DNA from 3 places in the Comamonas sp. MYb69 genome. Region 1 is predicted to be linked to each of the others. Evidence: predicted binding sites of a transcription regulator. Region 1 holds the regulator's gene; each other region holds the start of a gene.
What was found. Region 1 encodes LexA, which represses DNA repair genes until DNA is damaged. Its sites were predicted from a motif close to ACTGTATNNNNATACAGT; they were not measured.
Positions count from the first base shown of each region.

Region 2: WH303_RS09460 (putative DNA modification/repair radical SAM protein) is a predicted target of LexA. The motif match lies at 2,077-2,094, and genes of this name have one in related genera.
Region 3: WH303_RS20650 (DNA topoisomerase IV subunit B) is a predicted target of LexA. The motif match lies at 1,711-1,728, and genes of this name have one in related genera.

Region 1 covers NZ_JBBGZG010000010.1:187,592-190,865, reverse strand. The annotation lists gene WH303_RS15420 (asparaginase) at 1-865, opposite strand, end outside; gene lexA (transcriptional repressor LexA) at 980-1,696, shown strand; gene WH303_RS15410 (hypothetical protein) at 1,841-2,401, shown strand; gene WH303_RS15405 (FMN-dependent NADH-azoreductase) at 2,783-3,274, opposite strand, start outside.
Region 2 covers NZ_JBBGZG010000005.1:264,953-268,226, forward strand. The annotation lists gene WH303_RS09455 (TIGR03915 family putative DNA repair protein) at 1-602, opposite strand, end outside; gene WH303_RS09460 (putative DNA modification/repair radical SAM protein) at 614-1,942, opposite strand; gene WH303_RS09465 (tripartite tricarboxylate transporter substrate binding protein) at 2,145-3,119, opposite strand; gene WH303_RS09470 (tripartite tricarboxylate transporter substrate binding protein) at 3,251-3,274, opposite strand, start outside.
Region 3 covers NZ_JBBGZG010000017.1:90,583-93,856, reverse strand. The annotation lists gene WH303_RS20665 (class I SAM-dependent methyltransferase) at 1-159, opposite strand, end outside; gene WH303_RS20660 (hypothetical protein) at 163-336, opposite strand; gene WH303_RS20655 (MFS transporter) at 350-1,573, opposite strand; gene WH303_RS20650 (DNA topoisomerase IV subunit B) at 1,762-3,274, shown strand, end outside.

The sequences.
Region 1 (3,274 bases):
CCGGCAAACCTTGCTGGCGTGCACGCACCATGGCCTCCAGCAGCACCTGATGCACGGTGCCATTGCCGGTGGTCGCCACCACCAGGCCGTCGATGCCCTGTGCCTGTAGCGCCTCCACCAGCCCCGGGCGCAGTCCCGCGTGGCTGGTGACGATCTCCACCCAGGGCCAGGGCTGGCTGGCCGGCACTGGCAAGGCGGCCAGCCACTGGCTGCCGCTGTAGCCGTCTGCTGTGCCTGGTGCCTGCGGCGCATAGCCCTGGCGCAGGCGCACGGTCACACCATCTACCCAGCCCAAGAGGCCCTGCTCGCCCGAGGAAAAGGCCAGCAAGCGGTGCGGATGCACCTTTTGCAGCCAGCGCGCGCTGTGCAGCTCGCCGCCGCCCGTCACGGCCACCACCTCACGCAGCAGAGGTTGGCCATCCGCATCCAGCGCCGCTGCGGCAGCCACGGCGTCCTTGAGGTTCTGCGGGCCATCGGGCATCAAGGCATTGGCCGGGCGCATGGCGCAGGTCAGCACCACGGGCTTGGCCAGGCGCCCTAAAACGCAGTGCAGGAACCAGGCCGTCTCTTCGAGCGTATCGGTTCCGTGGGTGATAACAACAGCGCGCACGGTCTCATCGCGCATGGCCGCATCGCAGCGCTTGAGCAGCGCATGCCAGACCTCGTCATTCATGTCCTTGCTATCAATTTGCGCTATCTGCACCGCATCCAGCGGGCCTGCCGCAGCTGTCTCGATACCGCTCACACCCGCCAGCAAGGCCGCAATGGACAGCTGGGCTGCGCGGTATTGGCCGGGTTTCTCGGCATCATCGGCCATGCCGGCAATGGTGCCGCCGGTGCCGATGATCAAAATTTTTGGCTGCAAGGCTTGCCTCCTGCAAAAAACTGGTTAAAAATACAGGTACTGGATTGATATACAGGTGTTGGGATGCACAGTGGCTTTGCTTCTGCCCGGCACCGCAGATCACACGGAGATCTTATGCGAGACCATCCCAAACTGACCGCGCGCCAACAAGAAATTCTGGACCTGATCCAGACCGCCATTTCGCGCACCGGCGCCCCGCCAACGCGCGCCGAGATTGCCAGCAAGCTGGGCTTCAAATCGGCCAATTCGGCAGAAGACCACCTCAAGGCGCTGGCCCGCAAGGGCGTGATCGAGCTGGTCAGCGGCACCTCCCGGGGGATTCGCCTGCAAAGCGATACCGTGCGCTCCATCAATGCCGCTCGGGGCACGCGCTTCTCCTCACCGCTGGCAGGCGTGTCCAATGCCGCCGCTGGCCTCGGCCGCGTGGTGCAAGAGCTCGCCCAGCTGGCGCTGCCGCTGATCGGCCGCGTCTCGGCCGGCTCGCCCATCCTGGCGCAAGAGCATGTCGACCAAACCTATACCGTGGAGGGCGGCCTGTTCCAGCAGCAGCCCGATTACCTGCTCAAGGTGCGCGGTATGTCGATGCGCGATGTTGGCATCATCGATGGCGATCTGCTGGCCGTCAAAGCCACGCGCGAGGCCCGCAACGGCCAGATCATTGTGGCGCGCCTGGGCGATGACGTCACCGTCAAGCGCCTGCAGCGCACCAAGGACGGCATTGAGTTGCTGGCCGAAAACCCGGATTACCTGCCCATCATCGTGCAGCCCGGCGAGCCCTTCGAGATCGAAGGCATTGCCGTGGGCCTGATCCGCAACACGATGCTGAACTAGGCCTAGCGGCCCTTCCGGCCACTTCGGCCCTCCCTTTTCTGCGCAACCCCAGGTAGCGGGCGTTGTGGGCTCTTGGCCCACAGCCCTGGGGGATGCGCTCGCCCTGCGCAATCCTGCTGTTACCCGTATACCAAGGAGTCTCCTATGCTTGTAGCAGATGCATTGCGCGCGCTTGCGCCCTTTTCCCTAGTCGCTGGCCTGCCCTGGTTCCAGTCCATCCAGCGTGCCATTGTGCGCAGCAACCGCCGCCGACCCGGCCATGGCGCCGCCAATGACGGCCAGCTCGCCGCCCAGGTGCACTGCTTTGCCACCGCGTCCTCTGCCGCTGTACAGCGTGGCGCCGCCCAGCAGCTGAGCTTGCTCGATGGCCAGGGCCTGAACATGTCCGGCGTGGACACGTCCCGCGTGGGCTCCCCTGCCGATGAGGCCCCCGCACAGCGCCCCATCGACCGCATCCGCCTGCCGCGCAAGCCCGCTGCGCGCCGCCGCCTCTCGGTAGGCGTACAGTCCCACACCCGCCCCTTCCTGTCGGTGCAGCGCTGCAGCGCCCAGGCCGCCAACGATGCCCCCATCAAGATGTACTGGGCCCAACCGGCCAGCCTGCACCGCCAAAAGGGTATGCGCTGGGCCATGTCGGGCAGCATGGCCGATATCTGTGCCGAGCTCGAACGCCTGGAACGGCTGGAACATCTGCACGCCGTCTAAGCCGCTGCCCGGGCGGGGGGCCAAGTCTCGCCGCCAGCATGCGTTGAACGCTGCAAACAGGGCCAGGCGAGCCAAGGGTTTGGGCATGGGGCTCGGTGTTCCCGACCCGTCACCATGCCGCAGGCAGCCCGATGTGTCAGTTGGTGCGGCCGGCCAGGTGCGGCCGGCTAGACAACGGCCTACCGGAGGGATTCCAGAACGGCGCTGAGAAATTCCGGGCAATATGCAGGGCGGTTGCAACAGCGGCTCAGAGCTGCCCAGCCAGCAGCATCCCTTCCTGCCGCTCAGACCAGGCCATGGTGGCACAAGGCCCGCGTGCTCGGCAACCCGCGCTGTCAGCCATCTCTGTCTGCTGCCCACTTGCGCCAGCCTCTTGTCCTGTCAGCGCGCAGCAGCCAAAGCCTCCAGCGCCTGCTGCTTGAATGGGGCCAGTTGCTCGCGCAACGCATCTCTTGCGCCATCCAGCGCAGCAGCCACCGCGTCAGGCCCAAACACCAGGCCTTGCAGCAACACAAAATGCACATTGCGGATGCCAATGGAGGCCAGCGCATAGCGCAGATAAGGCGTCAAAAAGTCTTCCTGCTTGGCACGGGGCCCCGTATGGAAGCCGCCGGAACTCACCAATACCAAGCTAGGACGGTCCTTCATCAAACCAATCTTGCCTTCGGGCGTGGATGCAAAGCTGCGGTGGATACGGATCACATGGTCCAGCCAGAGCTTGAGCGTGGCCGGCACCGCAAAGTTGTGCATGGGGGTCAGAATCATCAGCAGATCGCTGTCTTCCAACTCTTTGATCAGCGTTTCCGACCAGGCCAGCGCGGGTGCATCTGCGCTGGCATTGGCGGTGATTGCCAGTGCATAGTCGCGGCTGAT
Region 2 (3,274 bases), on a different contig from region 1:
GTCAGAATCGCCCAGCGCATATTGCTAAAGCGCTCCCTGAAAAAGCCCGAGGCGGCGCGCACGATGTGGTGCTCGGGCTCGAACCAGGCCACATGCAGCGGCGCGCCCTTCTCGTCCTGCGCGGGCCGAAAGCGAACAAAGGCATGCATCTTGTGGATCTCGCGCCCCACCGCACGGGCCAGGCGCTCAATCTCGCGCCAATCGGCATCCAGCGCATCGCCCGCCAGGCTGGGCATGGCCTGCAGCCGCCACAGCCAGCGGTAGCACAGCATAAAGCGTCCCGGGTTGCGGTGGCAGCAGGCATGGCGCAGCACGGCCAGCTGGGGTTTGCGGATATGCACCGGCTGGCCGGGTGCGATGGCCAAACGGTCCAGCGCATCGGGGGTGATAACGCGGGCTGGGGCATCGGTACTAGCATCGGCAGCAGCATCCGCAAACAAATCACCATCCTCGGCCTGGGTGGCCAACGTATCCGACCAGCGCCAATGCACCAGCTCGGGCGCTGCGCCCAGGGCCAGCAATACCCGCGCCGCTTGGCGGAAGCCGGCAAAGTCATCCGGTGCGTCCAACATCACCGTCAAGCTGTCGTTCTCTGCCTGCATGCCTGGCCTCCTCAAAACAGGGCTATCTGCGCCGCAGCCGCCAACTGCATGCCGCTGTGCCGGCGCTGCACGGCGCCCTGCCCCATCTGGGCCAGCAGCTGTTGGCGCAAGCTCGGGCTGTCGAGCATGGCCAGCGGCGGGTGGTAGTCGTCGAGCTCGACAAAAGGCAGCACCTTGCTGGTAGCCACACGCAGCTGCTGCAGATCGGCCAGCCGCAGCCGGCGCACCTTGCGGGCAGCCAGCAGACGCTCGACACTGCCGACACCCAAGCCCGGCACCCGCAGCAGCCAGGCCTTGGCCGCACGGTTCAAATCCACCGGGAAATGCTGGCGCTGCGACAGCGCCCAGGCGAGCTTGGGGTCTAGCTCCAGATCGAGCATGCCGCCGGCCGCTGGTGCGGTAATTTCTGCCGGGCTGAAACCGTAGAAGCGCATCAGCCAATCGGCCTGGTAGAGCCGGTGTTCGCGGATCAGCGGCGGCGCCTGCAGCGGCAGATCGGACGAGGCATCGGGGATGGGGCTGAAGGCCGAGTAGTAGACCCGGCGCAGGCGCTGGCCGGTGTAGAGCGCGCTGCTGGTGAGCAGAATGGTCGCATCATTGGCACTGTCGGCGCCGACAATCATCTGCGTGCTTTGGCCGGCCGGCGCATAGCTGGGCGCTGCGGCCCGGGCGGCCTGGCGCTGGCGGGGCAGCGATACCAGCTTGCTGCCCTGCTGATCCTGCCTCTGCTGCCGCGCGACCTCGATATGTTCTGCCACCTGGTGCATGGCCGAGGCAATGCCAACGGCATCCTTCTCGGGCGCCAATTGCTGCAGACCCTGCTGCGTGGGCAGCTCGATATTGATGCTGAGCCGGTCTGCATAGCGGCCCGCGAGGGCCAGCAACTCGGGGGAAGCATCCGGAATCGTCTTCAGATGGATATAGCCGCGAAAATCATGGTCCTCGCGCAGGCTGCGCGCCACCTCCACCAGCTGCTCCATGGTGTAGTCCGACGACTGGATGATGCCGCTCGACAAAAACAGGCCCTCTATACAGTTGCGGCGGTAAAAGTCCAAGGTCAGGCCCACCACCTCGGCCGCGCTAAAGCGCGCACGCTGCACATTGGAGCTTTTGCGGTTGATGCAGTAGCGGCAGTCGTAGATGCAGAAGTTCGTCAGCAGAATCTTGAGCAGCGAGACGCAGCGGCCATCGGGCGTATAGCTGTGGCAGATGCCCATGCCCTCGGTCGAGCCCATCCCCTTGCCGCCCAGGGAGTTGCGGGGCTTGCTGCCGCTCGATGCGCAGCTGGCATCGTATTTGGCGGCATCGGCCAGGATCTGAAGTTTGGCGAGGGTTTGCATAGATACTGTGTATATGTACAGTATTCTAGCAAAACCCCCACAGCTTCGCCAGTGCGGGCGCGGTCCCGCTTGGGGAAGCGCCCCCTCTGGGATGGCTGGAGGCGTGGGCCGGTTGAAGGTAGATTCTTGCAAATACTGTATATAAATACAGTTATCTCCAAAACCAATACCGTCTCAACGCCATTCGGCCATCAATGCTGGATCAAGCCTGCGGCCCCAGCTTGGCCAGCACGGCCTTTTCCTTGACGGTGGACTCGGCGGCAAACTTTTTGTAATCAGCGCTGTTCATGTAGATCGGCAGCATCTCAAAGCGCTGCAGCATGGCCTGGTAGCTTTCCATCTCCATCGCTTGCTTGAAGGCTTTGTGCAAGGCAGCTTGCACATCAACCGGCATGCCCTTGGGGCCCACCAGGCCAAAGGGCGAATACTGCGTGGTCGGCAGGCCCAGTTCGATCAAGGTGGGGGTGTTGGGCAAGGTCGGCAGGCGCTTTTCGGTCCAGACATTCAAGGCGACCATGCGGCCCTGGTCCACATAGGGGATGACGGCGCTGGTGTCTGCCGCGACCATCACCTCGCCCGCCATCGTGGCGCGCATCAGCTCGGACGAGCCCTTGTAGGGCACATGCACCACATCCAGGCCCAGCTGCTGCGCAATGATGGCCGAGGTGACGTGGGGGGACGTGTAGGTGCCGGTATTGCCCAAGGTCAGCTTGCCAGGATTGGCCTTGGCCCAGGCCACCACATCCTGCCAGCTCTTGAGGCCGGACTGGGTGCTGGCCACCATGCAGAACGCATAGCCGGTGACATTGATGATGTAGCTCAGGTCCTCCACCGGGTTCCATTTGAGGCCGGTGGTAAAGGGCAGGCGCATCACGCTCATCGGCAGCTGGGCGATGGTGTAGCCATCCGCTGCCGTGTTCTGCAGCTGGGTTGCGGGCAGCGAGCCAGCAGCGCCGGGGCGGTTCTCCACCACAATCGGCTGGCCCAGCACCTTGGCGGCGTTCTCGGCCAGTTGGCGCATCGTCAGATCGGTCGGCCCACCGGCCGGAAAAGCCACTACCAGCTTGATCGCCCGGGTGGGAAAGGTCTTGCTGGCATGGGCCAGCGATGCGCCCGCCCCCATCCATGCACCGGCTGCCGTGGCAGCCCCCGCTTGCAGCATGCTTCTGCGCGTCAACACCATATCTTTGTCTCCATTTCGGTCTATAGGCGACAAAGAGTGTAGAAAAGCGCAGCCAGGCGCCGCGACGCCTGGGCGACATGGTCGGTGGCGCGTAAGGACTCTGGCTGCGAGCCCCGGTGGTAGCCCTATTCCACCGTCGCGCCCGACTG
Region 3 (3,274 bases), on a different contig from region 1:
CGCGCCATCGCGGTCAACGCCTGTCACCCGCAAGCCCTGTGCTTGCAGGTAGCGGGCATGGCGGCCCTGGCCGCAGGCCAGGTCCAGCACCTGGCTGCCCGCAGGTAGCAGCGGCGCAAAGCGGGTGATCCAGGGCGAGGGGGCGGGGCTATGGGGCATGCGCTAGAAACAGGCCCAGACATGGTCGGCCATCTGCACCATGAATTCCGGTTGCGTGTAGAGCATGAACACCAGCGCCAGCAGCACGGCCACCAGCAGCCAGATGGCGGCGCGCTGCCAGCCGCGCAGCGGCGCGGCGCCAGCAGTGGGGGCGGTGGGTGGTGCAGGCTGTTGCATGAAAGTTCGCTTATCAGGCCGTCAGCGGCAGGCGCTGCACGGGCTCTTCCTTGACCGGCAGATTGACCAGGCCGGCGAACACGCCCAGCCCAATGGCCACGTACCAAACCACATCATAGCTGCCGGTGTGGTCATAGAGGTAACCGCCCAGCCAGATGCCCAGGAAGCTGCCGATCTGGTGGCTGAAGAACACAAAGCCGCTGAGCATGGACAGGTGCTGCACGCCAAAGATCTGCGCGATGGCGCCATTGGTCAGCGGCACGGTGGACAGCCACAAAAAGCCCATCACGGCGGCAAAGACGTAGACCGACCAGGGCGACAGGGGCACCAGCAGGAACACCACGATGGCGATGGCGCGGATGAAATAAATGCCCGAGAGCAGGTAGCGCTTGGCCATGCGCTGGCCGAGCGACCCGGCCAGGTAGGTGCCAAAGATATTGAAGAGGCCGATCAACGCCAGCGAATAGCTGGCCACATGGGGCGGCAGGCCAAAGTCCTTCAGGTAGCTGGGCATGTGTACGCCGATGAACATCACCTGGAAGCCACAGACAAAATAACCGGCGGTCAGCAGCAAAAAGCTGGGGTTGCGAAAGGCCTCTGCCACGGCCTGGGCAATGGTTTGCTGCGCGCCAGCGCCAGCACTGCGCTTGAGCGCATGGAAATTGGGCTCGCGCAGCGCAATGGCCAGCGGCACGATGGTCAGCACCAGGATGGCGCAGACCAGCAGCGCGTTCTGCCAGCCCAGGCTGGCGATCAGCTGGCCCTCGACCGGCACCATGAAGAACTGGCCAAAGGAGCCTGCGGCCGCGGCCACCCCCATGGCCCAGGAGCGTTTCTCAGCGGGCAACTGGCGCCCGATGACGCCATAGATCACCGCATAGGTGGTGCCCGTCTGCGCCATGCCGATCAAAAGGCCGGCGGTGAGCGCAAACATCAGCGTATTGGGCGCCCAGGCCATGCCGGCCAGGCCCAGCGCGTACAGCAGCGCGCCGCAGACCAGCACCTTGCTGGCGCCAAAGCGGTCGGCCAGCATGCCGGTAAAGATGCCGATCAGGCCCCAGCTGAGGTTTTGCACCGCCAGCGCCAAGGCGAAGGACTCGCGCGTCCAGCCCATCTCCTGGGTGATCGGCTGCAGCCAGAGGCCAAAACCGTGGCGGATGCCCATGGACAGGGTCACTACGGCGCCGCCACAGAGCAGCACGCGGGCCATGGACAATCGTTGTGCGTTGTTTTGCATAGTCTAAGGATGTCTCGTTATCCAAGAATTGTTACTCCAACGCCAAAAACCGGCTGTCGCCCGCATATTGCCCGGTGGCCGCCCAAGCCCATTGCAGGCTTTTGCGGCCAAGCGTCGTGAATCGTCAACAAGTTCCACCTGTTTATCTATACAGCTATTTACAATGGCAGCCGCTAGAATGGAAAGTTATGGCAAGCAAAAACACGTCTACCAGTGAATACGCAGAGGGCTCGATACGGGTTCTCAAGGGGCTTGAGCCGGTCAAGCAGCGCCCGGGCATGTATACCCGCACCGACAATCCGCTGCACATCATCCAGGAGGTGATCGACAACGCGGCCGACGAGGCGCTGGCCGGCTTTGGCAAGAAAATTCGCGTCTACCTGCACACCGATGGCTCGGTGAGCGTGGAGGACGATGGCCGGGGCATTCCCTTTGGCCTGCACCCCGAAGAACATGCGCCCGTGGTGGAGCTGGTCTTCACCCGCCTGCATGCGGGCGGCAAGTTCGACAAGGGCCAGGGCGGTGCCTACAGCTTCTCGGGCGGTCTGCACGGCGTGGGTGTCTCGGTGACCAACGCCTTGGCCACCCGCATGGAGGTGACGGTGCACCGCGATGGCTCGGTCGCCACGATGGCCTTTGCCGGTGGCGATGTGGTCGAGCCCCTGCAGGTGCGCGCGATGGTCAGCGGTGACCGCAAGCAGGGCACGACGGTGCGCGTCTGGCCCGATGCCAAGTATTTCGAATCCAGCCACCTGCCGATGGGCGAGCTGGTGCACCTGCTGCGCAGCAAGGCCGTGCTGATGCCGGGCGTGAGCGTGCAGCTGACGCAGGACAAGAGCCGCGAGACGCAGACCTGGCTGTACAAGGGCGGCCTCAAGGACTACCTGCTGCAGACCTTGCCGGTGGACCCGATCATTCCCGTGTTCGAGGGCGAGGGCTTTGCCGGCCGCAGCGATGACCATTTTGCCGAGGGCGAAGGGGCATCGTGGTGCGTGGCCTTTACCGACGAAGGCCAGCCGGTGCGCGAGAGCTATGTCAACCTGATCCCGACCACGGCGGGCGGCACGCATGAAAGCGGGCTGCGCGATGGCCTGTTCCAGGCGGTCAAGAGCTTTATCGAGCTGCATTCGCTGCTGCCCAAGGGCGTCAAGCTGATGCCCGAGGACGTGTTTGCCCGTGCCAGCTATGTGCTCTCGGCCAAGGTGCTCGATCCCCAGTTCCAGGGCCAGATCAAGGAGCGCCTGAACTCGCGCGATGCGGTGCGCCTGGTCTCGGGCATGGTGCGGCCGGCGCTGGAGCTGTGGCTGAACCAGAACGTCGAATACGGCAAGAAGCTCGCCGAGATCGCGATCAAGGCGGCGCAGACGCGCCAGCGCGCTGGCCAGAAGGTGGAAAAGCGCAAGGGCAGCGGCGTGGCCGTGTTGCCCGGCAAGCTGACCGATTGCGAAAGCCGTGACCTGGCCTACAACGAGGTGTTCCTGGTCGAGGGCGATTCGGCCGGCGGCAGCGCCAAGATGGGCCGCGACAAGGAAACCCAGGCCATCCTGCCGCTGCGTGGCAAGGTGCTCAACACCTGGGAAGTGGACCGCGACCGCCTGTTTGCCAATACTGAAATCCACGATATCTCGGTAGCCATCGGCGTGGACCCGCATGGCCCCGATGACGAGGTCGACCTGAGCGGTCTGCGTTACGGCAAGATCT